Regions from separate parts of the Brooklawnia propionicigenes genome, predicted to be linked through region 1. Evidence: predicted binding sites of a transcription regulator. Region 1 holds the regulator's gene; each other region holds the start of a gene.
What was found. Region 1 encodes LexA, which represses DNA repair genes until DNA is damaged. Its sites were predicted from a motif close to TCGAACANNTGTTCGA; they were not measured.
Positions count from the first base shown of each region.

Region 2: QUE25_RS13925 (DUF222 domain-containing protein) is a predicted target of LexA. The motif match lies at 5,810-5,825, and genes of this name have one in related genera.
Region 3: QUE25_RS00365 (DUF222 domain-containing protein) is a predicted target of LexA. The motif match lies at 4,515-4,530, and genes of this name have one in related genera.

Region 1 is NZ_AP028056.1:2,865,331-2,875,219, forward strand. Features, by position in the region: gene miaB (tRNA (N6-isopentenyl adenosine(37)-C2)-methylthiotransferase MiaB) at 1-484, shown strand, start outside; gene miaA (tRNA (adenosine(37)-N6)-dimethylallyltransferase MiaA) at 486-1,421, shown strand; gene dapF (diaminopimelate epimerase) at 1,434-2,261, shown strand; gene hflX (GTPase HflX) at 2,313-3,794, shown strand; gene QUE25_RS13250 (ATP-dependent DNA helicase) at 3,791-5,803, shown strand; gene lexA (transcriptional repressor LexA) at 5,813-6,601, opposite strand; gene QUE25_RS13260 (hypothetical protein) at 6,870-7,226, shown strand; gene QUE25_RS13265 (RDD family protein) at 7,350-8,597, opposite strand; gene QUE25_RS13270 (DUF2752 domain-containing protein) at 8,684-9,094, shown strand; gene nrdR (transcriptional regulator NrdR) at 9,331-9,858, shown strand.
Region 2 is NZ_AP028056.1:3,028,583-3,038,471, reverse strand. Features, by position in the region: gene QUE25_RS13940 (hypothetical protein) at 1-44, shown strand, start outside; gene QUE25_RS13935 (multifunctional oxoglutarate decarboxylase/oxoglutarate dehydrogenase thiamine pyrophosphate-binding subunit/dihydrolipoyllysine-residue succinyltransferase subunit) at 136-3,864, shown strand; gene QUE25_RS13930 (WhiB family transcriptional regulator) at 3,997-4,248, shown strand; gene QUE25_RS13925 (DUF222 domain-containing protein) at 4,495-5,796, opposite strand; gene QUE25_RS13920 (M50 family metallopeptidase) at 6,033-6,749, opposite strand; gene QUE25_RS13915 (sensor histidine kinase) at 6,746-8,218, opposite strand; gene QUE25_RS14940 (50S ribosomal protein bL37) at 8,436-8,510, shown strand; gene QUE25_RS13910 (zf-HC2 domain-containing protein) at 8,588-8,863, opposite strand; gene QUE25_RS13905 (sigma-70 family RNA polymerase sigma factor) at 8,856-9,467, opposite strand; gene QUE25_RS13900 (DoxX family membrane protein) at 9,656-9,889, shown strand, end outside.
Region 3 is NZ_AP028056.1:71,387-81,275, reverse strand. Features, by position in the region: gene QUE25_RS00390 (GOLPH3/VPS74 family protein) at 1-55, shown strand, start outside; gene tsaA (tRNA (N6-threonylcarbamoyladenosine(37)-N6)-methyltransferase TrmO) at 76-747, opposite strand; gene QUE25_RS00380 (hypothetical protein) at 750-1,391, opposite strand; gene QUE25_RS00375 (PIG-L deacetylase family protein) at 1,388-2,113, opposite strand; gene QUE25_RS00370 (AEC family transporter) at 2,171-3,070, shown strand; gene QUE25_RS00365 (DUF222 domain-containing protein) at 3,089-4,501, opposite strand; gene QUE25_RS00360 (hypothetical protein) at 4,605-4,973, shown strand; gene QUE25_RS00355 (hypothetical protein) at 4,963-5,292, shown strand; gene QUE25_RS00350 (hypothetical protein) at 5,255-5,878, opposite strand; gene QUE25_RS00345 (DUF1846 domain-containing protein) at 6,124-7,614, shown strand; gene QUE25_RS00340 (MFS transporter) at 7,637-8,890, shown strand; gene QUE25_RS00335 (metallophosphoesterase family protein) at 8,897-9,877, opposite strand.

The DNA of each region.
Region 1 (9,889 bases):
CGACGTCGTCCGCCGGGCCCGATTCAGTGCGGCCTTCACGTTCCAGTACTCCATTCGCCCCGGGACGCCGGCCGCCACCATGCCCGATCAGATCCCGGCCGAGGTGGTCCAGGAACGCTACGAGCGGCTGGTGGCCGAGATCGAGCAGATCGCCTGGGAGGAGAACACGTCGCTGGTGGGCTCCACCGCCGAGGTGTTGTTCGCGGCGGGCGAGGGACGAAAAGACCAAGCCACCACCAGGATCACCGGACGTGCCCGCGACAACCGGCTCGTCCATGTCGCGAAGCCCGACGACCCCGACCTGCAGCCGCGCCCCGGCGATATCGCCGAGCTGACGATCACCCGGGCCGCGCCCCACCACCTGGTCGCCGACGCCCCGATCCGCAATCTGCGCCGCACCCGGGGCGGCGATGCCTGGCAGGCCGCCCAGCAGCCGCGTCCCTCGGGGATCGGTCTCGGACTGCCCACCATCCAGGTCCGCTGAGGTGGTCGCTCAGCTGCCCCTGATCGTCCTGATCGGGCCCACCGCGAGCGGGAAGTCGTCGCTGGCGATCCGTCTGGCCACGCTGCTGGCCGGTCGGGGACAACCGGCCGAGATCGTGAACGCCGATTCGATGCTGGTCTACCGCGGCATGAACATCGGCACCGCCAAGCCGACCGCGGCAGAACTGGCAGCCGTGCGGCATCATCTGGTCGACATCATGGATATCACCGAGGCAGCCTCGGTGGCCGAGTTCCAGTCGATGGCCCGCGCCGCCATCGACCGGCTGCGTGGCCAGGGCGTCGTGCCGATCCTGGTGGGCGGCAGCAGCCTGTATATCCGCGCGATCGTCGACCGGTTCGATTTTCCGGGCACCGACCCGGTCGTCCGCCAGAAATGGCAGGACGAGCTCGACCGCATCGGCGCGCCCGCGCTGCACCAGGTGCTCGCCGAGCGCCACCCGAGTGCCGCCGAGAGCATCCTGCCCGGCAACGGCCGGCGCATCGTGCGGGCTCTCGAAGTGATCGAACTCACCGGCGACTTCAATCCCCAGCTGCCCGAGCCCGTTTACGCGCTGGACGAGGTTCACCAGTTCGGTCTGCATCCCGACCGGGCCGAGATGGACGCCCGGATCGCCGCCAGGGTCGACCAGATGTGGGCTGACGGGTTGGTCGACGAAGTGCGCGACTTGGCCGCACGGGGGCTGCGTGAAGGCCTGACGGCCTCGCGCGGGCTCGGCTATCAGCAGGTGCTGGCATATCTCGGCGGCGAACTCAGCGAAGCCGAGGCCCGGCAGGCCACGATCGACGGCACCCGCCGGTTCGCGCGCAAGCAACTCGGCTGGTTCGCACGCGACCCCCGCATCACCTGGCTGAGTGCGGCCGATCCGCACGCAGATGAGACGATTGCCGGACATCTCGGCCTGCCAGCCGGTAAGTGACAGACTGGTCGCGTGCAGACGCTGAGCTTTGCCAAGGGGCATGCCACCCACAATGACTTCGTGATTCTGGTCGACCGCGAAGCCATGACGCCGCTGTCTGCCGACACCGTCCGATGGCTGTGCGACCGGCGTGGCGGCATCGGCGCCGACGGCGTGTTGCGCGCCGTGCGCAGCGAGTTGATTCCCGAATGGCAGGGCAAGCCCGACCTGTGGTTCATGGACTACCGCAATGCGGATGGCTCGATCGCCGAGATGTGCGGCAACGGCCTGCGGTTGTTCGTCCGCTATCTGCTCGATCAGGGCCTGGTGGACGCCGAACCCGTCGAGATCGCCACCCGGGCAGGCCTGCGCAAGGCCTGGGCCTGCCTGGACGGACGCATCAAGGTCAGCATGGGCCGGGTGCGCGTCGCTGAGCAGCCGACCTGGATCGAATCGAATGGCCGCCGCTACGACGCCACCACGGTCGATGTGGGCAACCCGCACGCAGGGGTCCGACTGGACGACGTCGAGCAACTCCGCGCACTCGATCTGAGCGTCGCGCCGACGTTCGACCAGGCGGTGTATCCGGCCGGTGTCAATGTCGAATTCGTCGTGCCGGTCGCCGAGAACGCCTTGCAGATGCGGGTCTTCGAACGGGGAGTGGGGGAGACCCAATCGTGCGGTACCGGCGTGGTCGCCTCCGCGGCGGCCCAGCTGCATTCCCTGGGCCGGCAGACCGGCTCCCTGACGGTCACCGTGCCCGGCGGCGCCCTCAAGGTCGACGTCGATGATGACCAGGCTTACCTGACGGGCCCGGCCGTGGTTGTTGCGCAGGGCAGGGTCACCCTGCCCAAACAGTGAGCCATGGCTCATGCCGGGCCCGCTGGCCACTGCGCATAAGCTTGTTTGACGATGACAGACGATGCCCTGAACCACGAAGAGACCTGGGATACCGACGACGAGCACACCGATCCGGACGAGCTTTTCGATGATGACGACTGGGACGACGAAGCCGACGACGGCGAACTCGATCTAGCCCAGCGCCATTCGCTGCGGCGGGTGGCCGGCTTGTCGACCGAACTGGAAGACGTCAGCGAGGTCGAGTACCGCCAGCTACGGCTGGAACGGGTCGTGCTGGTCAGTGTCTGGACCACGGGCACGCAGCAGGACGTCGACAACGCCATGTTCGAACTGAAGGCGCTGGCCGAGACGGCCGGTTCGCAGGTGCTGGAAGGGCTGGTGCAGCGCCGGCAGAAGCCCGATCCGGCCACCTATGTCGGGCGCGGCAAGGTCGACGAAGTACGAGAAGTGGTGCAGGCGACCGGAGCCGACACGGTGATCTGCGACGGCGAATTGAGCCCAGCTCAATTGCGCACCCTGGAAGACCGGATCGGCGTCAAGGTTGTCGACCGGACGGCACTGATTCTCGACATCTTTGCCCAGCATGCCAAGAGCGTGGAGGGCAAGGCGCAGGTCGAACTCGCGCAACTCAACTACCTCAAGCAGCGGCTGCGCGGCTGGGGCGGCAATCTGAGCCGCCAGGTGGGCGGCCGGGCCTCCGGCGGCGCGGGGATCGGTGGACGCGGACCCGGTGAGACGAAGATTGAGACCGACCGACGGCGGATCAACCATCGCATCTCGGTGCTGCGCGGCAAGCTGCGCGAGATGGAAGGTACGCGTGCCATCAAGCGCGCCGACCGGCAACGGCACCGCGTCCCTTCGGTGGCGATCGTCGGTTACACCAATGCCGGCAAGTCGTCGCTGCTGAACCGGCTCACCCATGCCGGCGTGCTGGTCGAGGATGCGTTGTTCGCGACCCTGGATCCGACCACCCGCCGCACGACGACTGCCGATGGCCGGGTCTACACCCTCACCGACACGGTCGGCTTCGTCCGCCATCTCCCCACCGATCTGGTGGAAGCCTTCCGCTCGACCCTGGAAGAGACCGTGGACGCCGACCTGCTGGTGCACGTCGTCGACGGTTCCGACGCCGACCCGCTCGGCCAGATCGACGCGGTGCGGACCGTCTTGGCCGAGATCGGCGCGTCGGATCGTCCCGAGCAGCTGGTCATCAACAAGATCGACCAGGCCGATCCCGACGTGCTCGCGGTCGTGATGCGCCGATATCCCGAAGCGATCGCGGTGTCGGCCCGAACGGGCGAGGGCATCGAGACGCTCCGCGAGACGATCGAGCGGCGGTTGCCGGTACCGCAGACCGAGATCACCGCGCTGGTGCCGTGGGACCGGGGCGATCTGGTTGACCGGGTGCACCGGGAGGCGGATGTGTTCAGTCTCGAGCATGAGCCCGGCGGCACGCTGATCACGGCGCGGGTGCATCCCGATCTGGCGGCCCAACTGAACCCGTACGCCCAGGCCAACAGGCAGCCGCAGTGAGCGATTTGCCTGGCCAAGCCTCCCAGGCGCTGGCTGCGGCGGTCGCTGCTCTCGGAGGCACCTCGCGTCCGGGACAGCAGACGATGAGCGATCAGGTGGCGGCGAGCCTGGACGAGGGGGTTCACCTGCTCGTCCAGGCCGGTACCGGCACCGGAAAGTCGCTCGGCTACCTCATCCCGGCGATGATCTGGGCAGTGGGATCGAAACAGACCGCGCTGGTGGCCACGGCCACCTTGGCGTTGCAGGCTCAGCTGGCCCACAAAGACATTCCGATCGCCGCGCGTGCGGTCGCCTCGGTCGTGGGTCGCGAACCGCGCACGCAGATCCTCAAGGGACGTTCGAACTACATCTGCCTGCTGCGGGTACGCGATCAGACGGGTGGCGAACAGGATTCGCTGCTCGGCGGCGCCGAGCTCGTCGAGGCGGTGCGCGATTCGGGATCCGATGCCACCTCCAGTCTGGGAGCCGAGGTCATCGCGCTCCGCGAATGGGCTGATGACCAGGCCAAGGACGGCGGACTTGCCGACCGGGACGACGCACCGAGCCATTCCCCGCGGGCCTGGGCGCAGGTCTCGGTGCCGGTACGCGAATGCCTGGGGGCCAACGTCTGCCCCTACGGCGCAGAGTGCTTCGTCGAGGAGGCGCGAGCCAGGGCCAGGCAGGCCGACCTGGTGGTCACCAACCACGCGCTGCTGGCCATCAACGCCATGCACGGCGGCACGGCGCTGCCCGAGTACGGTCCGGTCATCATCGATGAGGCGCACGAACTGGTCAACCGGGTCACCGGTGCGGCGAGCAGCGAACTGTCGGCGCAGCAGATCGGACGGGTCTCCAAGCGGGCGAGCGCTTGGCTGGACGATGACCTGGCCACAGAATTGCTGGAGGTCGCCGACACCTTCGCTGATGCACTGGCCGAGGTGGCGCCTGGGCGCATCACGGAGCCGGGTTCGCTCGCGGTCGAGGCCGCCGCGTTGGTGCGCGAGGTCAGCCGCCGGGCGGTTTCGGCGCTGGCGACGGGGTCGGGGCAGAGCTCCGATCCGGAGCAGCGGCAACAGGCGGCGTCGGCGATGAAAGAGATCTTCGAGATCGCCGAGCGCATGGCCAGACTCGACGAGCACGATGTGGTCTGGCTGAGCGCGCACGATCGCTTCGGCCGTCAGCTCAACGTTGCGCCGCTGTCGGTTGCGGGGCTGATGCGCGAGAACGTTCTGGAAGAACATCCGACGATCCTGACGTCGGCGACGTTGACGGTCGGTGGTGCATTCGAGTCGATGGCCGGGAGCGTCGGGCTGCGCCGTGCGGACCGTATCGCGGCCGATACCGAGGCCGGCGACGCCGGGCAGTGGCGTGCCATCGATGTCGGATCTCCTTTCGACTACGCCAAACAGGGCATCTTGTATGTGGCGACCGGGCTGCGCAACCCCGGCCGCGATGGTATCGGCGCCGACGCGCTGGCGGAACTGGCTGAGCTCATCTGGGCCGCGGATGGCCGCACGCTCGGCCTGTTCGCCTCGCAGCGGTCTGCCGAAGCAGCCGCAGAGCACCTGCGCGGCGCACTCCCGGGGCTGAACGTGATGTGCCAGGGCGAGGCGAATCTCAGTGAGCTCACCCGCACCTTCATTGCCGAAGAGGATTCCGTGCTGCTGGGCACGATGTCGCTGTGGCAGGGCATTGATGTGCCGGGGGACACCTGCCGGCTGGTGGTGATCGACAAGATCCCGTTCCCGCGGCCCGATGATCCGCTGATGCAGGCCCGACAACAAGCTGTCGCTCAGGCCGGCGGCAACGGCTTCATGCAGGTGGCCGCGAGTCATGCGGCCCTGCTGCTGGCCCAGGGTGCCGGACGCCTGATCCGTTCGACGAGCGACCGGGGCGTGGTGGCGGTCCTCGACCCGCGGCTGATCAAGGCCCGCTACAGCGGCTTCCTGCGAGCCTCGTTGCCGCCGTTTTGGACCACCACCGACGCCGAGGTGGCAATCCAGGCATTGCAGCGTTTGGGGACCAGCTAGCGGTCCGGCTCAGATCCGCCGCAGAACCGCGACAACCTTGCCGAGAATCGCGGCGTCGTTACCGTCGATCGGCTGGTAGGCCGGATTGTGCGGCATCAGCCAGACCTGGCCCGGCACACGGCGCAACGTCTTCACGGTGGCCTCCCCGTCGAGCAACGCCGCTACGATGTCGCCATTGTCCGCAGTGGGCTGCTGACGGACGACCACATAGTCGCCATCGCAGATTGCTGCGTCCACCATCGAGTCTCCGCGCACCTTGAGTGAGAACAAGGTCCCCTGTCCGACGAGCTCGCGTGGCAGCGGCAACACCTGCTCCACCTGTTCGTCAGCGAGAATCGGCACGCCGGCGGCGATGCTGCCGAGCACCGGCACAGCGACGGCGTTCGGTGACCGGTCACCCGAATCGGTGGCGTCGTCTTGGCCGAGCGGCTCGGCCTCGGGTTCTGTTGGGGAGGCCGTCCGGGTCGGAAGAATGACCTCGAGGGCCCGCGGACGATTCGGGTCGCGTCGCAGGAAACCCTTGGCCTCCAGGGCCTTCAGCTGATGAGAAACGCTGGAGGAACTGGCCAGGCCGACAGCCTCGCCCACTTCGCGGATGCTGGGTGGGTAGCCGCGAGACGACACGGTTTCCTGGATGAACTCCAGGATGCGGCGCTGACGGGCGGTCAGCCCCAGTTCGTCCTCGGAGCTGTCGGGTAGTTCGGCGACGTTGTCCAAGCCCAGATCGCGGGCGATGTCTTCGTTGGATGGCCGGCCGGCACGGCGAGGGGTGGCGGGTGGACGCCTCACTGTGATCATGAGACAACGCTAGATCATCCGGGGGCGTCATTCAAACATCTGTTCGAGCGTGTCGCCAATGGATGCGATCGGCGAACCACGGACCACAGATGCGGCGGGAATCGTCCGAATGGTTTTGTCAGTGGGCCCTGCTTGCATGGTTCTCAGACGGCAAGAAACAAGCGAATCGAACACTTGAACGATCGCGGACGGCTCGCTAGGCTGTGCATCGAACACACGTTCGATCCTGTTAGCTGCGGCGGATGGCCGGGCGGATGGAGGAAGCAAGATGAGCGTCCTGGTGGAAAGTCAGATCGATGTCCGGCGCGTCGCGGGCTCACCCGTACGGTCGAGGCGCGCCCTGCTCGACGGCGACCGGCGGCCCTGTGCACAGATGCGCTTCGTGCCCACTCGGGCGGCCGGTCCCCGGCAACCGGCATCGCCGCTTCCGGGGGCCTACTACCAGGTGGTGGCCTCGGCCGCGGCCGCTTCGCCCGCATCGACACGATCAGTCGTTGGCCGCGAGGAGATCACGCTGACCGATCGTGGCCTGGTGGTGATGATGATCGGTTTCACCCTGGCTGTGCTACTCGGAGTGTGGATCGTCGTTTCGCAGTACCTCGCCCTGGCGCCGGGTCTGGCCTGAGCGCTGCGGTCACCAGCGCCAAGGGCCTCGGACAGCGAAAGCGGGACGGCTCCTCAGGGAACCGTCCCGCCCGTGTAATCGCTCAGGCGCTGGTGAATGCTCAGGCGCTGGTGATTGTGTGACTCAGTAGCCGTAGGGCTGCTGCGGCGGGCCGTAGGGGGCCGGCGGGGTCGTCGGCGACTCGTCCAGCACCACGGTGTTGAGCATCTTGTCCGCGAGGGTCTGCCGCTTGGCGTCCCACAGCGGGAAGAGCCATCCGATGTAGCAGATGATGGAGTCGACGATGTGCGCGAAGTAGCGCAGGATCGACATTCCTGGCCCGATCGGTTGACCAGTGGCCGCCGATACCAGCCGGGTCTTGGCGACCCTGCGGCCGTACGTCACCCCGGTGTTGCCGCCGACGTAGCCGACGTTGTAGACAACCCAGCCGACCCCCAGGACGAACTGGACGATGCCGCCGATCATGCTCTCATTGCCGCCCGAATTGAAGAAGGAGGAGATGATGCCGATGACGATGCCGGGCAGGACGAAGTCGATCAGGCCACCGAGTGCGCGCTTGCCCCAGGAGGCCAGTGGTGCCGCCGGGCCACCGACCGGGCCGTACAGGCTGCCCGAGTAGGTCGGCTGACCATACGAATCGGTCGGCTGGCCGTAGCCGGGTTGCTGGCCATAGGGGTCGGCCGGCTGGCCGTAGGGGTCGGCCGAAGGCGAACCGGCGCCCTGGCCGTAGCGGGGCTGTTGCTGGCCGTATGGATCTTGGCCGTAGAACGATTGCCCGCCGGACTGTTGTTGGTCGCCGCTGCCGTAGGACTGGCCACTCGATTGTCCGTAGGACGACGAGGGCGGCTCGCCGGCCGCTTGCCCGTAGGACGACGACTGTCCGTAGCTGGGGGTGCCGTAGTTGGGTGTTCCCGAGCCGGGCTGGCCATAGCTCGACGACTGGCCGTAGCTGGGAGTGGTGGGCTGTGCGCCCGGCTGTCCGTAGCTTGGGGTAGTCGGGGCATCTGGCTGGCCGTAGCCGGGGGTAGTCGGGGCGCCCGGCTGGCCATAGCTGGGAGTGGTCGGTTGGGGACCGGATTGCTGCCCGTAGCCACCCGGCTGCTCGTAGGACGACTGCCCGTAGCCGGCCTGGGTCGGCGGGGTGGATGGTGTGTCGGGCTGCCCGTAGGCGGAAGGTGCTGCTGGCTCGCTGCTCGGCTGCTCACCTGCGGTTTGCTCATAAGCAGGCGAGCCGTACGTCGGCGCTGCGCTGCCGGTTTGTTCTTGGTTGGCCTGGCCCGCGGTCTCCGGGCTCGCTTGGCCGTTCTCGTCGCTGCTCGCGGCGTCTTGGCCAGGGTCCTCAGCGGGGCGACCCCAGTAGTCGTTGCTCACGGCTGCCTCCAATCAGATTGCATCACGCCACTGATCCTATGCGGCTGGTGGGTTCAGCGCGGGCGGCTCACGCGGATAATGGTGGTGTGCAGTCTCATGAGGCCGGCCCGGCGGTCTTCTCGCCGGGAGTAGCGCTGTCGCGTCTGCTGGGCTTCGGCGCAGTCGGTGCGGCGATCGCCGGTGCTCACCTGCTCTTCGGCATCGGTCTGCCCTGTCCATTGCTGAGTCTCACCGGAATCCAGTGCCCGCTGTGTGGATCGACCAGAGCCGCTGGCGCCCTGGCCGAAGGCGACGTGGCGGCAGCCTGGGGATACAACGCGCTGCTCGTGCTGGTGCTACCAATCTTGATCGTGTGCGCGGTGGCCTGGACCGTGGAACTGGCCGGAGGACCGGCGTTGCGTCCGCCGAAGTCCTGGCGTCCGCTCACCCAGACCAAGATCTATTGGGTCGCGGGGGTTGTCGGTGCGGTGTTCATGATCGTGCGCAACCTCATCTGAAGTGGCCGTCTTGTCATCAGCGGTCAGATTTTCTGGCCTCACTCGGAGCGGTGGGCGAGGCGATCAGGCGACACGCCGAATCGACGGCGAGCTTCGCCGCTGGCACTTGATCTAGTGGCCAATCGGTGTAATCTCTCTACATCTAGTAGTTACACAAGTGTCATTTGTCCACAGATTGTGGTTGTTGTCCACAAGATGTCCACAGAGGCATACACATCCCGAGCTGAGGAGTCACGATGCACTGCCCATATTGTCGTCATTGCGACTCTCGGGTGCTTGATTCCCGCGTTTCTGAGGACGGCACGAGCATTCGCCGTCGGCGGCAGTGCCCGGCTTGCGAAAGACGCTTCACCACCATCGAGCAAACTCAACTGGTAGTGGTCAAGAAGTCCGGTGTGATCGAGCCCTTCAACCGGGACAAGGTGATATCCGGCGCCCGCAAGGCCTGCAAGGGGCGTCCGGTCACCGAGGCCCAACTCGCCAAACTCGGCCAGCGGGTCGAAGAGGCCATCCGGGCATCCGGGCAGGCCGAGGTTCCCACCGAAGAGGTGGGCGTTGCCATCCTCGGTCCTCTCAGTGAACTCGATCCGGTCGCCTATCTGAGATTCGCCTCGGTCTATCGGCACTACACCAGCGTGGACGATTTCGTCGCCGAGATCGACCGGATGCGCGAAAGCGCTCGGGCCGATGCCGAGTCCGACGCCGAAGCGCAATTGCCCATCGATCTGGCGGACGAAATCTGTCAGACCGCCGGTGCACACTGACCTTCACGACCTGCCTGGATTTTCCCGACCT
Region 2 (9,889 bases), 160 kb from region 1:
GGCGGATCGGCCGGGACGACCCGCAGGTGGCCTCGTCCCACTAGAGTTGACGCAGCAATCAAACTGGCACCTCGCCAGCGGTTCGCGCAATGCCAACCATGGGAAGGGGCGAAGCGGCGTTTGGCCGCAGCAGGTATGTCCAACTTTGACGACTTCGGCGCTAACGACTGGCTCATCGAGGAGATGCGCGAGCGCTATCAGAACGATCCCTCATCGGTCGATCCCCGATGGGTGGAGTTCTTCAGCACTCGCTCCCCAGACGCCGAGGCCTCCGCATCACGTCCACAGCCGGCCCAGGAGCACGCCCCTGCCCAGCCCCCGGCTCCCGCACCTTCGACTCCCAAGGCCGCCGGCGCGCCGGTGGCCAAGGTAGAGGCGAAGGACGAACGCACCGAGTCCCCCAACCAGCCCGGTACCGCCAGCGGTCTGGGTCCCGAGATCCCCAATCCCTTGGTGCGTCCTCAGCTGTCGGGCACCGGTCCGCGCCGGACAGTGATGAAGGGTGCGCCGATGCGCACCGCCAGGAACATGGACGCGTCGCGCTCCATGCCAACGGCCACCTCGGTGCGTACCGTGCCGATGAAACTGGTGGTCGAAAACCGCGCCACCATCAACAACTTCCTGCGCCGCAGCCGTGGCGGCAAGGTCAGCTTCACCCACATCATCGGCTTCGCGATGATCCAGGCGATCAAGGCCGTGCCCGCCATGAACTGTGCCTATGACGAGCAGGACGGCAAACCGGTACTGGTCGAACACCCCGACATCAACCTCGGAGTCGCCATCGACGTGGTCAAGGGCGATCAGCGCCAGCTCCTGGTGCCCAACATCAGGGCGTGTGAAGACCTCAACTTCGCGCAGTTCTACGCCGCCTACGAAGCGCTGGTACGCAAGGCCCGCGACGGCAAGCTCACCGTCGACGATTTCGCCGGAACCACGGTCTCGCTGACCAACCCCGGTGGCATCGGCACCAATATGTCGGTGCCGCGGCTGATGCCCGGTCAAGGACTCATCCTGGGTGTCGGTTCGATCGACTACGCGGCCGATTTCGAGGGCACCAGCCCGGTCAATCTCACCCAGATGGCCGTCAGCAAGGTCACCACACTGACCTCCACCTACGATCACCGGGTCATCCAGGGCGCCCAGAGCGGCGAATTCCTGCGCGAAATGCATCGGCTGCTGCTGGGCGCCGACGGCTTCTACGAGCAGATCTTCGAGGCCCTGCGTATCCCCTACCCGCCGCTCAAGTGGGCAACCGACATCCCGATCAACCGCAACTACCACGTGAGCAAGCAGGCACGTGTGGTCTCGCTGGTCAACGCGTTCCGCATCTTCGGTCACCTGCAAGCCGATGTCGACCCGCTCGAGTACAAGATGCGTACTCATCCCGAACTCGAGCTCGAGACGCACGGCCTGACCCTGTGGGATCTCGACCGGGAGTTCCCCGTAGGACGATTCGCCGAGGAGCAGCTCGGCTTCCTCACGCTGCGCCAGATCCTCGACATCCTGCGGGACTCCTACGCGCACACCCTCGGTATCGAATACATGCACATCCACGACCCCGAGCAGCGCAGCTGGTTCCAGCGCCGGGTGGAGGCACCGCACCAGCCGCGCCCGCGCGGCGAGCACCTGCGGATTCTCGATCAATTGAGCGAGGCGGAAGTCTTCGAGACCTTCCTGCAGACCAAGTATGTCGGCCAGACCCGGTTCAGCATGGAGGGCGCCGAGTCGGCGATCGTGATCTTGGCCGAGATCTGCGAACGCGCCGCCGACAACGACATCTACGAGGTCTGTATCGGCATGCCGCACCGCGGCCGGCTCAATGTCCTGACCAATATCGTCGGCAAGGCGTACTCGCAGATCTTCCGCGAATTCGACAACCGCGCGACCGACGAAGAGGTCGTCAGCGGCGACGTCAAGTATCACCTCGGTTCCGACGGCGAGTACACGGCCGCCAGCGGACGCACGGTGCGCACCTCGGTGGCCGCCAACCCGTCGCATCTGGAGGCTGTCGATCCGGTGCTGGAGGGCATCGCGCGAGCCAAGAACGACCGGCTCATCGGAACCGATCCGTCGGTCCAGCGCAGCGCCCATCCGGTGCTGCCGGTACTGGCGCACGGCGATGCCTCGTTCGCCGGGCAGGGAGTGGTGTACGAGACGTTGCAGATGAGCCAGCTGCGTCCCTACCGCAACGGCGGGACGATTCACCTGGTCGTCAACAACCAGGTCGGATTCACCACCGGCCCGGCGGATGCTCGCAGCTCGGTCTACTGCACCGATGTCGCCAAGGCCGTGCAGGCCCCCATCATCCATGTCAACGGCGACGATCCGGACGCCTGCGCCCTGGCTGCCCAGATCGCCTTCGAGTACCGTCAGCATTTCGCCAAGGATGTCGTCATCGACATGCTGTGCTACCGCCGCCGCGGGCATAACGAAGGCGATGAGCCGAGCTTCACCCAGCCGCTGACCTACAGCCTCATCGAGAAGAAACGCCCGGTGCGCAAGCTGTACACCGAACAGCTGATCGGCCGCGGTGACATCTCGCTGGCCGACGCCGAGCAGGCGGTCAACAAGTTCCGCGGTCGTCTCGAAGAGGTCTTCACCGCGGTCCGTGATCCCGAGGTGCCGATGGAGGACGAGAGCTACCGCCTGGTGCCCGTCTATCCGGTCAAACGAGGCCTCAAGATCGGTACCGCCGCCAGCCCCGACCAGATCGCGGCCGTCGCCTCGGTCTACGACAACCTCCCGGAGGGCTTCCACGTCCATCCCAAGCTGGCACCGCAGCTGAAGCGGCGCGTCAAGTCCATCAGCGACGGCCCCATCGATTGGGCAACCGCCGAGCTGATGGGATTCGGCACCCTGTTGATGGACGGCTACCCGGTGCGCGTCGTCGGCCAGGACACCCGCCGGGGAACCTTCAGCCAACGCTTCGGCGCGATCGTCGACCAGGTGACCAACGAGGCCTGGGTGCCGTTGAAGCACCTGTCGGCCGATCAGGCTCCCTTCGAGATCTACGACTCGCTGCTCAGCGAGTACGCTGCGATCGGTTTCGAATACGGCTACTCGGTGGCCGCCCCGGAGGCGCTGGTGTGCTGGGAGGCCCAGTACGGCGACTTCGTCAACGGTGGCCAGATCATCCTCGACGAATTCATCGCTTCCGGCTTCGCGAAGTGGACGCAGAAGTCCGGCGTCGTGCTGCTGTTGCCGCACGGTTATGAGGGCGCCGGGCCCGACCACTCCAGTGCGCGCATCGAGCGGTTCTTGCAGATGTGCGCCGGCGACAACATGGCCGTCTGCCAGCCGAGCACGCCGGCCAGCTACTTCCATCTGCTGCGCCAGCACGTCCAGGTCAACTGGCATCGTCCGCTCATCATCGCCACCCCCAAGTCGATGTTGCGCAACAAGCTCGCCGTCTCCCAACCCGGTGACTTCACGAGCGGACAATGGCGCCCGGTGCTGAGCGATCCATCGATCACCGATCCGGCCAAGGTCGAGCGCATCCTGATCTGCTCGGGCAAGATCCGCTGGGATCTGGTCCAGCAACGCGAGCAGATGGGGCTGGACGAGAAGGTTGCCATCCTCACCTTGGAGCGGCTGTTCCCGCTAGCCGACAAGCAGCTGGCTACCGAATTGGCGCGCTATCCCCAGGTCAGCGACATCCGGTGGGTTCAGGACGAGCCATCGAACCAGGGCCCCTGGGAGTTCTTGCAGCTGAACTTCGTGCCAGCCATGAGCGAGACACTGGGACGCGAATTCACCATGCGCGGGTTCACCCGCCCGGCGGCTGCAGCAGCATCCACCGGATCGTCCGCCGTCCACAAAGCAGAGGAGAAAGCACTGCTCTCAGCAGCGCTGGGCAGCGCCTGATCCACCGCAATTGGCTGCGAACGGCAACAAAGTTGCGGAAAACCCCTGCTAACCCCTACCGTATCCCGGCCGTTCATGGCAAAGTTGTCTGGCTGGCGGATTACACCACAGATCGAATAGGAGTCCCAACATATGGACTGGCGCCATCGCGCAGCTTGTCTGGCAGAAGATCCCGAACTCTTCTTCCCCATCGGCAACACCGGGCCTGCCCTGGCCCAGGTCGAGGAGGCGAAGATGGTTTGCCGACGCTGCCAGGCTCGCGAGGAGTGCCTGCGCTGGGCACTCGAAGCCGGCCAGGACCACGGCGTCTGGGGTGGCATGTCAGAAGACGAACGCCGTGCCATGAAGCGGCGTGCCTCACGAGCCCGGCTACGGAGCAGCTGACGAGAGTTCGACACCCCCGTCGCGCACTCCAACACAAGCCGTGGTGAGCGTCAGCTCGGGCATTGCTGGTCCCTGTCGCGGCACAATCCGTTCTACACAACCAGAAGCGAACAAACGACGCACACTCTAGAAGCCCCGAGCCTGTTCGGGCACCCTGATTCGGATGGTTCCTGTTGGGGTTACTTGGTATTGGTAGCCGTGGGGTGAGGTCCAGTGGAAGGTGCCGGGTGTGGGTTGTTCGAGTTTCTATTTTCCGTGGGTTTTGGCCCGGTGGGCTTTCCTGGATAGGGGTCCGAGGTTGCCGAGGTGGGTTTGGCTGGATCTGCCGTCGATGTAGGGGATGGTGTGGTCGCTGTCGCATCTGGAGGCTTGGGTCGTGCCGTAGGGGAAGACGTCGACGGGGTTGCGTTGTTCTAGTGCGAGTCGCATGCGTGCGGGGGTTTCGTAGCTGTCGACGGGACGTATTCCGACGGGGTCGATGATGGGGCGGACCGTGATGTTGGCTCCGTTGAGGAAGTGTGGGAGTTGCTCGGTCAACAACGGGCCCCAGCCTTCGATACGTGCCACGCCGGTGGTGGACGTGGGGGATGGGTCCAGTGCCGGATCGTCGGCTGAGATGTGGACGATCAGGGTGCAGCCGATCGGCTCGTGTGTGGTCGGGGTGCTGCGCTGGGGGAGGCGATTGCTCGGTGTCTCGGATAGATCGAGGAGCGGCTTCTCACGGTGCAGCTTGGTGTAGGCGTCTTGAGTGATCATTCCGAACGCGAGTGAGCGACGCCGGTCGAGGTCACGACACAGGGGCGTGTCGGGTTCGGTGGGGAAGGTTTTCGCTACCTCGTTGAGGACGTGATCGAATTTGATTCCGTCTACCGGGTTCACCACCCCGTGGATGCTGACGTGGCCATCTTCGATTGGTGAGATCCGGATTCTGCGGGATTCGCGTCGGGCTTGTTCACGCTGCCGGGCGGTGTCGGGATCGGCAGCAATGATCTGTCCGGGTAGGGCTTTCATGATCCGGGTCCAGGGCAGCATCCCGATGCTGGCGGCCATCGCTGCGTCCACGTTGTGCGCCGCACTACGGGAGAGGTGGGCGCATTCGAGGCAGATTTTGGTGGCTTGCCAGACCCGGACTTTTCCGGTGAGCACGGCCTGCCAGAGTTTCGGGTGGCGATGGCGCAGGTCCAGGGCATCGCCGATGCGGCACAGTGCCGAGGTTTGGGAGATGCCGAGCAGCGCCCCGATTTCGAGGGCGAGGAACTCGGCGATCCTCGGGGTGCCGTCGTGGCCGGGTTGGATGAGTCGTTCGATACCCGCGCCGACCGCGTCTTGGTCGATCTTCCAGCGGTCTGCGGCCCGCAGGATGCCGACCAGTTCGGCGATCTCAGCGGCGATCAGTTGTTGATGCGCGTGATCGATCGCGTCCAAGATCTCGTGGTTCGACTCGTCCTCGACCACGGTGCCGGACAGCACGGGTTGAACACTCGCGGCGATCAGCACCGGCGCCGGTAGCGTGCGCGCCTCGTCTACATCTGGGGGAGGTGTTCTCATACCCAAAGTATAATCGAACACCCGTACGAATACAACACCTGCCCAACACGTTACTCGAGCAGATGAGGAGGGATGGACCTCGTGGACTGCCGATGAGAACCCCGGGAGCTAGTGGGTCACGAGGGTGGTGTCGGTGTCGCTGCCGACGGTGCGGAAGTGGCCTGACCGATGAGCTGCGCCCAAGACATCCTCGAATCCATCGCCAGATACCTAGAACGAATCAACGACGCAGGACGCTAGCCGAGCCCAGCGACGATCACCCGGCCGGCCCACCAACTACACGCCCCGAGGATCAGGGCGAACATCAGCGTCCAGATCGCCGCAGGGATACCGGTCAGCCTGGCCAGCGCACCCGGATCCTGGCGCGGCGCGCGACTACCGGCCACCGCAACCAGGTGCCGCCAGGCACCCAGCAGGACGACCACCCCGAGCCCGCACACCACTGCCGCGTTCCAGGTGGCAGCAGCGCGCCACCACAGGACCACGGCGATCGTCAGCATGGCCACCATCGTCCCCGCGGTGTACAGCGAACGAGACATCACCAAACCGATGCACAACGCAACGATCGCCACCAGCAGCACCAGATCCGCGCGTCCGCTGACCGCAGCCCAGATCAGCACCGCACCTACCAGGCCGGGCATCGGGTAGCCGGCGGCCAACGTCAGCACCATGCCGGGGCCACGCGCGGGTCCCTTCGTGATGGCATGACCCGACATGTCCGGGCTGATCACGAATCCGCGGAAGCGGCGGCCGCAGACGACCCCCACCAGCGCATGTCCGAGCTCGTGAATCACGGTGACCGTCGGGCGCACCCACTTCCACAGCGGACTCAGCACGACGACACCGGCCGCCACGATCACCCAGATCAGCCGGTCGTCCAGGTCGGGCGGTGCGACCTTCAGGCTGTCCAGCAGCCGCTGCCAGACCTGGGCGGCCAAGTCGGACCAGATCACAGGCGCGGCAGATTGGCCGGCAGTTCCAATTCGACACGGGCCGTCGAACCGTGGCCGGTGTTGTTGCGCAGCGTGAACTCCCCACCGAGATCATTGACCAGGGTCGACACGATCGACAGCCCCAGGCTGGCGGCCGTGCTCAACTCGAAGTCGCCCGGCAGCCCGGCGCCATCGTCGATCACTTCCAGAACAAGCCTGCGTCCCTGGTGCACCGCATGCACGATGACCGTGCCGTTGCTCGATTGCAGACCGTGCTCGATGGCGTTTTGGCACAGCTCCGTCATGACCAGCGACAACGAGGTCGCGATGTCGCCCGGTACCGAACCGAAACTGCCCTCACGCCGAGCGCACACCTGACCGGCAGCCGAGGCCACGTCGCCCACCATGAGCAGAATCCGGTCGGCGATCTGATCGAACGGCACCGCCTCGTCGAAGCCCTGCGACAAGATCTCGTGCACCGCTGCGATCGACTGGACTCGCCGCTGGGCGTCGCGCAGCGCATCGCGGCCCTCGGGGCTGCTCATCCGGCGCGACTGCAGCCGCAACAGTGCGGCGACCGTCTGCAGATTGTTCTTCACCCGGTGATGAATCTCCCGGATTGTGGCGTCCTTGGTCACCAGCTGGCGTTCCCGCTCCCGCAACGTCGTGACGTCGCGGCACAGCACCACGGTGGCTGCCCACTTCTCGTGCTCGGACAGTGGCAGGATCCGCAGCCGGACGCTGGCCTGCGGCTTCTCGACCGTCACCTCCCAGGCGGCGTACGGCGGATTCCCGGACTCGGCACTGTCGCGTTCATGATCGAACTCCACGGTCAGCGCCGGCAGCAGCTGACGCACATCCTCGCCGACGAGGTCGCCGGTGGCGCCCAGCCTGCGAATACAGCTGACCGCGTTCGGGGTGCAGTATCGGACGGTGGCGTCGGTATCGACCCATATCAACCCGTCTCCCACCCGAGGGCTGGACGTCGGATCGCTGGGGGGATCCATCGGGAACTGGCCGTGCCACAGCATCTCGCTCAACACGTCGGCGATCGCCAGGTAGGTGTCCTCCAGAGCACCGGGGGCACGTACCCCCATGCGATTGGTGTGACGCTCGATGACTGCGATGCACTCGTTGTGGCGGATGATCGGGATGGCCCAGGTGTCCACCGGTATACCGGCGCCCAGATTGTTGTCGCTGGTCTCCATGATCTCGTGGCTGAGATAAGCGGCGGTCACCATCGAGTCCGGCTCGTAGCGGATCTCCTCGCCCACCACATCATCTTGAAGCGCGGTGGGACCGGTCGTCGGGCGAATCTGGGCACCGGCCCAGAAGATGTTCTCGTCGCTGGCGTCGGGAAGCCACAAGACCAGGTCGGAGAAGCTCGTGTCAGCGAACAGGTGCCACTCGCGCGCCAGCGAGTTGAGCCATTTCCTGTCGGCCTCATCGAGCCCGCAGTGGGTGTTCATCACCTCAGACAGGCGCCGCATGCCCTCCACCATAGACGGCTGCCCCCATCCGCGAGGCACCACATCCCACCGTGCGGCGCTGGTCGCCGCCCGCCGCCGTGGCCCGCTATGGGCGCCTCCCGGCGCAGCCGGCGGGCCCGGTGGCCGGCCGATCGCCGGTTTGGGATTCGCTGCTAGGTTTTGGCAAGATAGTGAGTTGCGCGTTCAGCGCACACACCCGAATCTGGAGGTCTCAATCATGGGAAAAGGTGGCCGCAAGCGTCGCGATCGTCGCAAGAACCCTGCCAATCACGGCAAGCGCCCCAACGCCTGAGCACGGCGTCGGCACACGAATATCGGCCCTGACTGGTTGACAGTCATGGGCCGATAGTGTTTGTGCAGCCGGACGAATCAGGCCTGCGGAGGTTCGGTGCGGATCTGGATACTCAGCTGCGAGACACGAACCCGCAGACCGGCGGGTGCCACCGTAGGCCCGTAGCAGCGCCGCAACATCGCACTGATGAACTGCTCCGCATCGAAGTGGTCCATGCAGTTCTCGCAGGCCATCAGATGGAGACGGATCTCATCGGCCGTCGACTCGGGCAACTCGCCATGCAGAAAATCATGCACACTCCGCATGGCAAACACACACGGATCTTCGGGAACGAGCCCGGGATTCTCAGTCATTCTTGTTCTCCTGACCGATACCCATGGTGGCCGCATAGTCACCCAGTTTTGTTCTCAGCTGACCGCGCGCCCGGTTGAGCCGGGACATCACGGTGCCGATCGGGGTTCCCATGATCTCGGCGATCTCCTTGTATGAGAATCCCTCGACGTCGGCCAGCAGCACGACCTCCCGGAAATCGGGAGACAACGAATCCAGCGCCTCGGTCACCACCGGGTCCGACATCCGATCCAGGGCTTCACGCTCGGCGGACGGAAGCCCACCAGAGGTGTGGGATGCGGCGCGTGCCAGCTGCCAATCCTCCACGTCGGCAGAGCCGCTGGTCTGGGGCTGACGCTGGCTCTTGCGATAGGAATTGATGTAAGTGTTGGTGAGGATGCGGTAGAGCCACGCCTTGAGGTTGGTTCCGGGGGTGAACTGCTCGAAGGAGCTGAATGCCTTGGCGTACGTCTCCTGAACCACGTCTTCAGCATCGGCTGGATTGCGTGTCATCCGCAGGGCAGCACCGTACAACTGGTCGAGGTAGCCCATCGCGTCGCGCTCGAATCGGGCGGCGCGCTCGTCTTCGGATTCGACCTCACGCATGTCGGTGCTGGGAGTGATCATCGAGTCCAACACTACCGAATCGCGCAGCAGCGGGCAGTACCCGCCAGAACTGCGGGTCAACACCTCGCTTCGCTGTCTGTGCAATGCCGTCGACATATTGTCTGAAACGCCACCGGCCACCAGGGTATTCCCTGACGCAATTGCGCAGAAGAGGTGTCTGGGCGGCCCGGGCAGGGTAAGAATGGACTATGTCATTGTTGCGTTTCGCCGGCCGCGCGCTGTTCTCCAGCTACTTCGTCGCCGATGGCGTTCAGATGGTCGTCAAACCCGACAAGAACGCCAATGAGGTTTCCGACACCATCGAAGCGATCGTGCCCATCGTGCAGTCCTTCCTGCCTCCCGATGTCGCCGACAAGGTGCCTGCCCAGGCCCGCACCTGGACGCGCATCCTGGGCGCAACCCAGATCATCGGTGGCGTTGCC
Region 3 (9,889 bases), 420 kb from region 1:
GCACGACATCATCGCTTCCCAGCAGTCCGCCACGACCGCAGCGATCTCGAGCTGACCGGGGGCCGAGCTCACGCATCAGACCAGCGGTTCGATCTCCACAACGGTCAGTACTCCGGCGGCGACCCGGAATCGGACATTCAGCCCGGCGAAACCAAGCCCGTAGTTGCGCTCCGGGTCGTCCTGGTAGGCCGGACGAGGGTCCTCGGCGAGCACACCGAGCAGGCCGTCGCGCAGTTTCTCGGGCACCCGGGCAATCAGCTCGTCCGAGATGTCGACCTGCACGCGATAGTCGGTATTGCGGGTGGTGAACCCGAAGGTCGCGTCGGTATGCAAATCTGCCGCGATGTACGGCTTGATGTCGAAGATCGGGGTGCCGTCCATCAGATCGGCGCCACCGACCACCAGCACCGGACCCAGATCCGGCTCCGATCGCACCTCGAGCAGTCGCACCGACGACAAGGCAATGGGGTTGGGCCGGAACGGTGATCGGGTGGCGAAGACGCCCAGCCGCTGCTCACCGCCGAGCCTGGGCGGACGCACGGTCGGCCTCCAGTCGTCACGGATGGCCGCCGAAAACTGCCAGATCAGCCAGATATGGCTGAAGTCCTCGATGCCGCGGATGGCATCCGGGTTGCGGTAGTGCGGCTCGAAGACCACGCTGGCCACCAGGTCGGGCACCAGTCCGGCCTGCCTCGGGATCCCGAACTTGGCGGGGAATGCACTGCGGATGTGGGCAATGGGCTCCATGCTCACATCAGTTGCTGGGCAGGGTTGATGGAGTAATCGGCCATGTAGTCGAAGACGCCGCGCAATGCGATCCGATCGGGATCGTGGTAGTACTCGAGCTGGGCAGTGGCAAAGTCCCGCCATTCGCCGTCGTATTCGAAGGCCCAGGTGAACATGTTCTCGGGTTCATCGACGACCGCGAAGAGGCAGCCGAAGCCGTAGATCTCGCGCACCACTCGGATGCGCTGCCAGACATCGAGAAACTCCGACCAGGAACCCACGATCGAATAGCGCCGCATGACCGCCAGGGGATGCGGCGTGACGGTCGTATCGAGATGAGTGAGGTACTCGCCGCGCACCGGCCGGATCTTCACATTGCGGAAGACATGCGGGGCTTTCAGCGCCTCCACCCGTACGGTCTCGGGATCGGCCCGCACCGCCCGGTTCCCGGCCTCGGGATCGGGGTGCGAGTACAGCCAGGTCAGCTTCGGTTCGGCGTTGGTTTCCAGAAATGCGCGATGCGTGGTGAAACCGTGCCATCTAGCAATTTCGACTTCACGCCGCCACAGCGGCAGATAGTCGTCGAGATGGTGGGGTTTGATCGCGAATCGATGAAGTACGAGCTGTTCGTCCGGGATCGGCACCTGAAGAATGTCGTTGCTCATAGTTCCACCACCTCGAACGAGACGGCCAGCTGGACGCCGACCCGCTCCCCGGTCGACCGGGCGATCTGTTCGAGGAAGATCCGAGGATCGCCCATCGCGTGATCTCCGAGCCCGGCCAGATACTGCTGGTGCGCGGCCAGCGAGGCGACACCGGCATCGAAACTTGCGGTGACGTCCACGAACGCGTTCGACTGGGGGCTGCCAGAGACCAGGATCCGCTGTGCCTTCCAGGGCGCCAAGCCCTGGTCGGAGACCAACTCCGGGAAGACCCAGCGGTTCGCGGCATCCCGGGTTCCGTCGAGTACCGCTCGTCCGACCGCGATGTGATCGGCCTGGTTGTAACGCCCGGGACCGAACTGATCGTGGTGATTGATGGTGATCACCACGTCGGGGCACGCCTTGCGTACCGCTGCGGCGATGTCGCGCCGCAGGTTGAGGTCGTAACACACGACCCCGTCCGGATAGTCGAGGAAATCGACCGTGTGTACCCCGACCAGCGCGGCACCGGTGATCTCCTCCTGCATGCGCAGCGGACCGCACACCTGCGGTGGGATCGCGTCGATGCCGGCCTCACCATGGGTGACAAGCAGATAGCTGATCTGCTTGCCCTGCGCGGTCCAGCGGGCGATCGCTGAAGCCGCACCGTATTCCAGATCATCCGGATGAGCAACGATGGCCAAGGCAGAGGAGAAATCCTCAGCGACCGGACGTAGATCAGTCATAGGTCCACTCTAGAGTCCGCCACCCGCGAGGGGTGAGCAGTCGCTAAGGTGATCGCCATGCTGACCGCTCTTCTCGAGGTCATGCTGCCGGTCTTCGTTATCGCCGGAGTCGGATTCTTGCTCGCCAGGCGATTCACCATCGACCAACTCAGCCTGAACAAGATCCAGCTCTATGCGCTGACCCCGGCACTTGCCTTCAGCTCGATCATGGACACGTCCGTTTCGGCCTCCGACGTGGGCGACCTCGCCCGGGGCTACCTGGGAGCTACCTTGGTGCTCGGTTTGGTGTCGGCGGTCGCGGTGCGCATGTTGGCGAAACCGGTGCGCAACGGGGTGATCGCTTCGGTGCTGCTCGGCAACAACGGCAATTTCGGGCTGCCCATCGCGCTGCTGGCGCTGGGCCAATCCGGGCTGGACCGCGCGATCGTGATCTTCATGATCGCCATCGTGCTCATCTGGACGGTCGGGCCAGTCCTGTTCGGGGCGGCCCCGAGCGTGCGCAGCGCCTTGGTCAACATCGCGAGGCTGCCGGTGATCTGGGCGATCCTGCTGGCCACGGTGTTCCGGCTGGTCGGCATTGAGCTTCCCGGCGGTCTGAGCACTGCGGTGCACATGGTTGGGAATGCATCGGTTCCGATGATCCTGATCGCTCTGGGAATTCAGCTCGGCTATGGCAAACGGGTCCGTTTCGGCAAGACGGTCATCACGGCGATGCTCCTCAAGCTGATCGTCGCGCCCCTGCTCGGCTGGGGGGTCTGTTGGCTGCTCGGTCTGCGCGGGCAGGACCTGCAATCGGTAGTCCTCGCCCTGTCGATGCCGACCGCGGTGAACGTCTTCCTGCTCGCCCTCGAGTACGACAAGGACGCCGAGACGATTGCCAGCATCGTGGCAGCAACCACACTGGTGAGCTTGGTGACGATCTCCATCGTGGTCTCGCAGCTGGGCGCGCTCGTCTAGGGGCCCGCAGCAGCCGCGTCAGGTCTGTTCGGGCACCCTGATTCGGATGGTTCCTGTTGGGGTTACTTGGTATTGGTAGCCGTGGGGTGAGGTCCAGTGGAAGGTGCCGGGTGTGGGTTGTTCGAGTTTCCATTTTCCGTGGGTTTTGGCCCGGTGGGCTTTGCGGGATAGGGGTCCGAGGTTGCCGAGGTGGGTTTGGCTGGATCTGCCGTCGATGTACGGGATGGTGTGGTCGCTGTCGCATCTGGAGGCTTGGGTCGTGCCGTAGGGGAAGACGTCGACGGGGTTGCGTTGTTCTAGTGCGAGTCGCATGCGTGCGGGGGTTTCGTAGCTGTCGACGGGACGTATTCCGGCGGGGTCGATGATGGGGCGGACCGTGATGTTGGCTCCGTTGAGGAAGTGTGGGAGTTGCTCGGTCAACAACGGGCCCCAGCCTTCGATACGTGCCACGCCGGTGGTGGACGTGGGGGATGGGTCCAGTGCCGGATCGTCGGCTGAGATGTGGACGATCAGGGTGCAGCCGATCGGCTGCTGTGTGGTCGGGGTGCTGCGCTGGGGGAGGCGATTGCTCGGTGTCTCGGATAGATCGAGGAGCGGCTTCTCACGGTGCAGCTTGGTGTAGGCGTCTTGAGTGATCATTCCGAACGCGAGTGAGCGACGCCGGTCGAGGTCACGACACAGGGGCGTGTCGGGTTCGGTGGGGAAGGTCTTCGCTACCTCGTTGAGGACATGATCGAATTTGATTCCGTCCACCGGATTCACCACCCCGTAGATACTGACGTGGCCATCCTCGATTGGTGAGATCCGGATTCTGCGGGATTCGCGTCGGGCTTGTTCACGCTGCCGGGCGGTGTCGGGATCGGCAGCAATGATCTGTCCGGGTAGGGCTTTCATGATCCGGGTCCAGGGCAGCATCCCGATGCTGGCGGCCATCGCTGCGTCCACGTTGTGCGCCGCACTACGGGAGAGGTGGGCGCATTCGAGGCAGATTTTGGTGGCTTGCCAGACCCGGACTTTTCCGGTGAGCACGGCTTGCCAGAGTTTCGGGTGGCGATGGCGCAGGTCCAGGGCGTCCCCGATGCGGCACAGTGCCGAGGTTTGGGAGATGCCGAGCAGCGCCCCGATTTCGAGGGCGAGGAACTCGGCGATCCTCGGGGTGCCGTCGTGGCCGGGTTGGATGAGTCGTTCGATACCCGCGCCGACCGCGTCTTGGTCGATCTTCCAGCGGTCTGCGGCCCGCAGGATGCCGACCAGTTCGGCGATCTCAGCGGCGATCAGTTGTTGATGCGCGTGATCGATCGCGTCCAAGATCTCGTGGTTCGACTCGTCCTCGACCACGGTGCCGGACAGCACGGGTTGAACACTCGCGGCGATCAGCACCGGCGCCGCTAGCGTGCGCGCCTCGTCTACATCTGGGGGAGGTGTTCTCATACCCAAAGTATAATCGAACACACGTACGAATACAAGACCCCGACGAGAGTCACGTAAAAAGGCCCGGGAACGTCGAGGCGTGCTGATGAGTCGGGAGTTGTCGATGATGTCGCGTCGTAAGATCACGAAGAAGTTCGCCCGCGAGTACGCGAAGGCGGGCAAAGTCGAGAAGGGCCGGCTGCTGGACGAGTTGGTGCATGCGACGGGCTGGACCCGGGATCATGCCCGGCGTGCAATCCTGGCCGCGAACGCTCGGAAGGGCACCGCCCGTCAACAGACGCGCAAACCGCGACCACGGAAGTACTCCTACGATGCGCTGGTGGTGCTGCAGGAGGTCTGGCGACTGGCGCCTGTCCGGGCAGCCGTCGGGGAAGCATCTCGCCGCGGTCATGGACGATACTTTGGAACGGCTCGCCCGGTTCCGGGAGCTGGGCAAGGTGCAATCCCGAGTGAGTCCCGGAGTGCTCGATGAACTGCGCTTGATGAGCGCGGCGACGATCGACCGGTATCTGAAGCCCCACAAGGACGCCGCCCACCCGGTCGCACTGTCCGGCACGAGACCGAGCCTGATCCTGCGCTCGTCGATCCCGACCCGCACGAGCATGGACGACCCGCTCACCGTGCTGGGGTTCCTGGAGCTGGACACCGTCACGCACAGCTCATCCAACTTGCATCAGCAAGAACGCTCGGCACCCGCCCCGCCGCGTGCGCTATCCGGACATCTCGACGTGAGGCAACCACCCCAGCAGGAGCTCAACCTTGGTCGCCCGCGAAGTCGAAATGCAGGGTGAGGTCAGGATCGATGGCAGTCACTATGGACGAATAGAAGGCCTGAGTCTGGCTCCGCAGGATCTCCTCGTTGGAGGCTATGTACTGCGCCTCGGAATCGTCGCTCAGAACACCATTGATCAACTCGACGGGATCTATTTCGGGAGTCACCCAGCTGAGGGCGCCGTTGTTCTCTGCGGCAAGCGTGAACTCTTCATTGCTGTGGCCGATGAAGATGAACTCAGGAATCTTCACCTCGTACTCGTCCTGACCAATCTCCTCGACCTTTACCTGTTTCCCGTCGATGCCGAGCTTCGCATCGAAGGAATACATGAGAAAAGTCGCGCGGGAACTACCCGGGACATGGACACCGAAGAAGGTGCTCGAGTCGCTTTTCTGCGAGATGCCTTGGATACCCAGACTCAAGAGCACTACTTGCTGCTCACGGGTGACCGCATTGACGACTTCGCTGGTCCGGCTCTTCGGCTGGTGGTCGAACGCAGCGGTCGCTGAGAACGGTTTGGTTACCCAAAGCGTCAGCCCTACCCCGAGGATCAGACCGACAACGAGCACGATAACCATCGAGCGGAACGAGATCTTTTTCGCCATAGCCGGTGCCTTCATCGTTTCCTCCCAACGTCGCCATGACGATGCGGTCAGTGGTCGTGAGCGCGTCGATTCTCATGTCTTGGTCGGCTTCCTCGCCATGCTAGCGGCTCGACGCGTTTGGGAAGGACTAGGGGATAAGGATGAGAACGGCATCGGTTCAGCGACCCCGGTGCCGAGCCTGAACAAGACCCCACCGTTCGGTACCGGCTATGATCTGCCCGTTGACGCGTTCACCGGGGAGGGCAATGCACGCCGTAGGCTTCGATCGAGACAAGTACATTGCCCTTCAGACCGAACAGATCGTGGCCAGGCGGAACGAATTCGGCGGCAAGCTGTACCTGGAGTTCGGTGGCAAATTGTTCGACGACTTGCACGCCTCGCGAGTGCTGCCCGGGTTCAGCCCCGACAACAAGATCGTCATGCTGGAAGCGCTGGCTGACGAACTCGAAGTCGTGGTCGTGGTCAGCGCACTAGACCTGGCACGCAACAAGGTGCGCGCCGATCTGGGCATCTCGTACGAGGCGGATGTGCTGCGGCTGATCGATGCATTCCGCTCCTACGGTCTGTACGTGAGTTCGGTGGTGATCTCCCATGTCACCGAGAGCAACCCGCAGGCCCGACGCTTCAAGCGCAAGCTGGAGCGAGGTGGCCTGAAGGTCTACAAGCACTATCCGATCAAGGGCTATCCCAACGACGTCTCACTGATCGTCAGTGACGACGGCTATGGACGCAACGAGTACATCACCACCACCCGTGATCTGGTGGTGGTGACCGCGCCGGGGCCGGGCAGCGGCAAGATGGCGACCTGCCTGTCGCAGCTGTACCACGACTACAAGCGCGGCATCACGTCGGGCTATGCCAAGTTCGAGACCTTCCCGATCTGGAATCTGCCGCTCGACCACCCGGTCAACATGGCCTACGAGGCGGCCACCGCCGACTTGGACGATGTCAACGTGATCGACCCGTTCCACCTGGCCGCGTACGGCGAGCAGGTGGTCAACTACAACCGTGATGTCGAAGTCTTTCCCGTGCTCAGCCGGCTTTTCGAGCAGATCCTGGGACGTTCGCCCTACAAATCGCCCACCGACATGGGTGTCAATATGGCCGGCCTGTGCATCAGCGATGACCAGGTCTGCCGCGAAGCGTCCAAGCAGGAGATCATCCGCCGCTACTACAAGGCGCTGGTGACCGAACGTCGCGACGAGCTGGAACCCACCCAATCCGATTCGATTGCCTTGCTGATGAGCGGACTGGGCCTGACCAAGCACGATCGTCCGGTGGTGACGCCGGCGCTGGACGTCGAGAAACGCACCAAGAACCCGGCAGCGGCCATCGAACTTCCCGACGGGCGAATCATCACCGGCAAGACCTCGCCGCTACTGGGCGCCTGCTCGGCGATGCTGCTGGACGCCCTCAAGGCGCTCGCCGGCATCGATCCGGAGGTGAAGCTGCTCGCACCGCAGACCATCGAACCGATTCAGACGCTGAAGACCAGGCATCTGGGCAGCCGCAATCCGCGACTGCACACCGACGAGGTGCTGATCGCGCTGTCGGTGAGTGCGAACTCGGACGAGAATGCCCGGCGAACACTGGCCGAACTGTCGCAATTGCGTGGCTGCGATGTGCATTCCACAGTGATCCTCGGATCAGTCGACGAGGGAATCCTCCGGAATCTCGGCGTGCAGGTGACCTGCGAGCCGATCTACCAATCGAAATCGCTGTACAAGAAACGCTGATGAAACGGAAAGCCGGACGCCCATGACCCAGGCCCAGGTGGGCGGTTGGCGAGCCTGGAGCGTCTGGGCGGCGGGAACTCTCGCCTTCATCGCCGCAATGTTCTCCCGAACCTCGTTCGGGGTCGCCGCTATCCCTGCCGCCGAGCAGTTCTCTGCTCCGGTCGGGGCGATGAGCATGTTCGTCATCGTCCAGGCAGGCGTATATGCGGCCATGCAGATTCCCGCCGGCGCGGTGCTCGACCGGCTGGGCAGCCGAAATGTGCTGGCCATCGGTCTTGGGGTGATGACGGCCGGGCAGGTCGTCCTGGCCTTCGCGACCTCGTTCCCCTTGGGGCTGGTCGCCCGGGTGTTCATCGGCGGGGGAGACGCGCTGATCTTCTCCTCGGCGATCAGGTTGATCCTGCTCTGGTTCCCGCCGCGCAAGATTCCGGTGCTCACCCAGGTCACGGCCGCGGCCGGCCAGGCCGGTCAATGGTTGTCGGCGGTGCCGCTGGTGATGATCTTGAGCAATTGGGGCTGGACGACGGCCTTTCTGACCGTCGCGGCGAGCTGTTTCGTGGGCCTGTTGATCGCTGTTCTGGTGGTGCGCGATGCGCCGCCGGGGCTGGTCGTGACCTCCCGAGGCAGCGGCGGTCTGTTCGCGGGCGTAGGTGAGGTGCTCGCGATGCCGGCCGCGCAGCTGGCGTTCTTCATCCACATGCTGGCCGCCTCGGCGCCGATCGCCTTCACCTTCTTGTGGGGCTTCCCGTACCTCACCCAGGCGCAGGGCCTTACCGATGCGCAGGCCGGAAGCCTGTTCACGGTGTTCGTGATCGCGAGCATGATCGTCGGCCCGCTGACCGGGATGCTGACCCGGCGCTTCGCCGCGCGGCGGACTTTTCTTGCCCTGGGCATCGTCGGGCTGAGCGCGGTGGTGTGGACGTCGGCTCTGGTGTGGCCCGGATACGCTCCGCACTGGCTGCTGGTGCTGCTACTCATCACCATCGGAGCCGACGCTCCCGCGTCCAACATCGCGTTCGACATCAACCGCAGCCATGTGCCCGCCCACCGGATCGGCACCGCGACGGGCGTGACCCTTGTCGGCGGCTTCTCGGCGGGCCTGGTGGTGGTCGCGGCGATCGGCGTGCTGCTCAGTATCCTGGGCGGTCCGAACCCGAGCGCGGACGATTTCCGTGTCGCGATGTCCGCTCAGCTTGTGGTCTGGGTCTATGCGGGCATCATGGTGATCCGCAAGCGCCGCCAATTGCTGCGCAGCCTGCCTTCGGCCGACGAGTAGGGTCCGTCAGAGCAGACTCGGGTGACTGGATGCTTGCTCGACCTTGCGCGATTGGTCCATCGAGCGGTTCGGGCGACGATGCGGCTTGGGATCGGGACGCAGGTGGAAGTCGTCGAGGGGCCGTGGTCCTGCCAATACCTTGGGCGCAACATGGAGATAGCCGTTGGCATCGGGAACGACCTGCCAACCCACCAGGCTGATGGAGTCGTTGGCGATCTCCAAGCCGGTGATGTAGTCGGGGAAGACACAGGCGCCGGAGTTGAAGTAGGGCGCATCCTCTCCGAGCGGGAAGCGTTCGCGGTGGGTGTGACCGCAGATCAGCGCCGTGCCGTGTTGGAGGATCCAGCGCACATAGTTGCGTTCCACCTTGTGGCGCTGGAAGCTGTTGCGGGTCGGGCTGGAGGGGCTGTGGATGCCCAGCGCGTGCAGGTGCCGCCAGAAGATGCGGAAGGTGAACATCGACCCACGCCATGCCTGGTCGTTGGAGAAATCGCCCTGATGGCCGTGCACGGTCAAGATCTCTTGCCCTGACGCCTTGTGGCGCAGCAGCACCGCCTCCTCGACCTTCAGTCCGTCGAAAAGCGGTTCCGCACGTCCGGTGACGTGGTTGAGACGCAGATAGAGGTGATGGCGGACATATTCGGGATCGCGCAGCTGCATGTCGTGATTGCCGTAGATGCGCATGTAACGGCCCTTGGTATGGAACTTGCGCAGCAGGGCGAAGACCTCGGGATTCGCTTTGATGATGTGATGGAACTTCGGGTATTCCCACAGTTCGTCGTTGTCGCCGGCTTCGATGAGCGTGTAGCCCTCGTCCAGGTAGTGCTGCAGCGCTGCTTCGAAGATGTCGCGGTCTTTGTGGAACTCGTCGGCCAGGCTTCCGTCGCCTCGGTGCGAGTCGCTGAAGATGATGATTTTGGAGGACGAGTCGATCTCGACGACCTTGGCGTTGCGGTATGCCCGAGTGAGCCTCGGTATGGTTCGCATGGATTGGTGCCC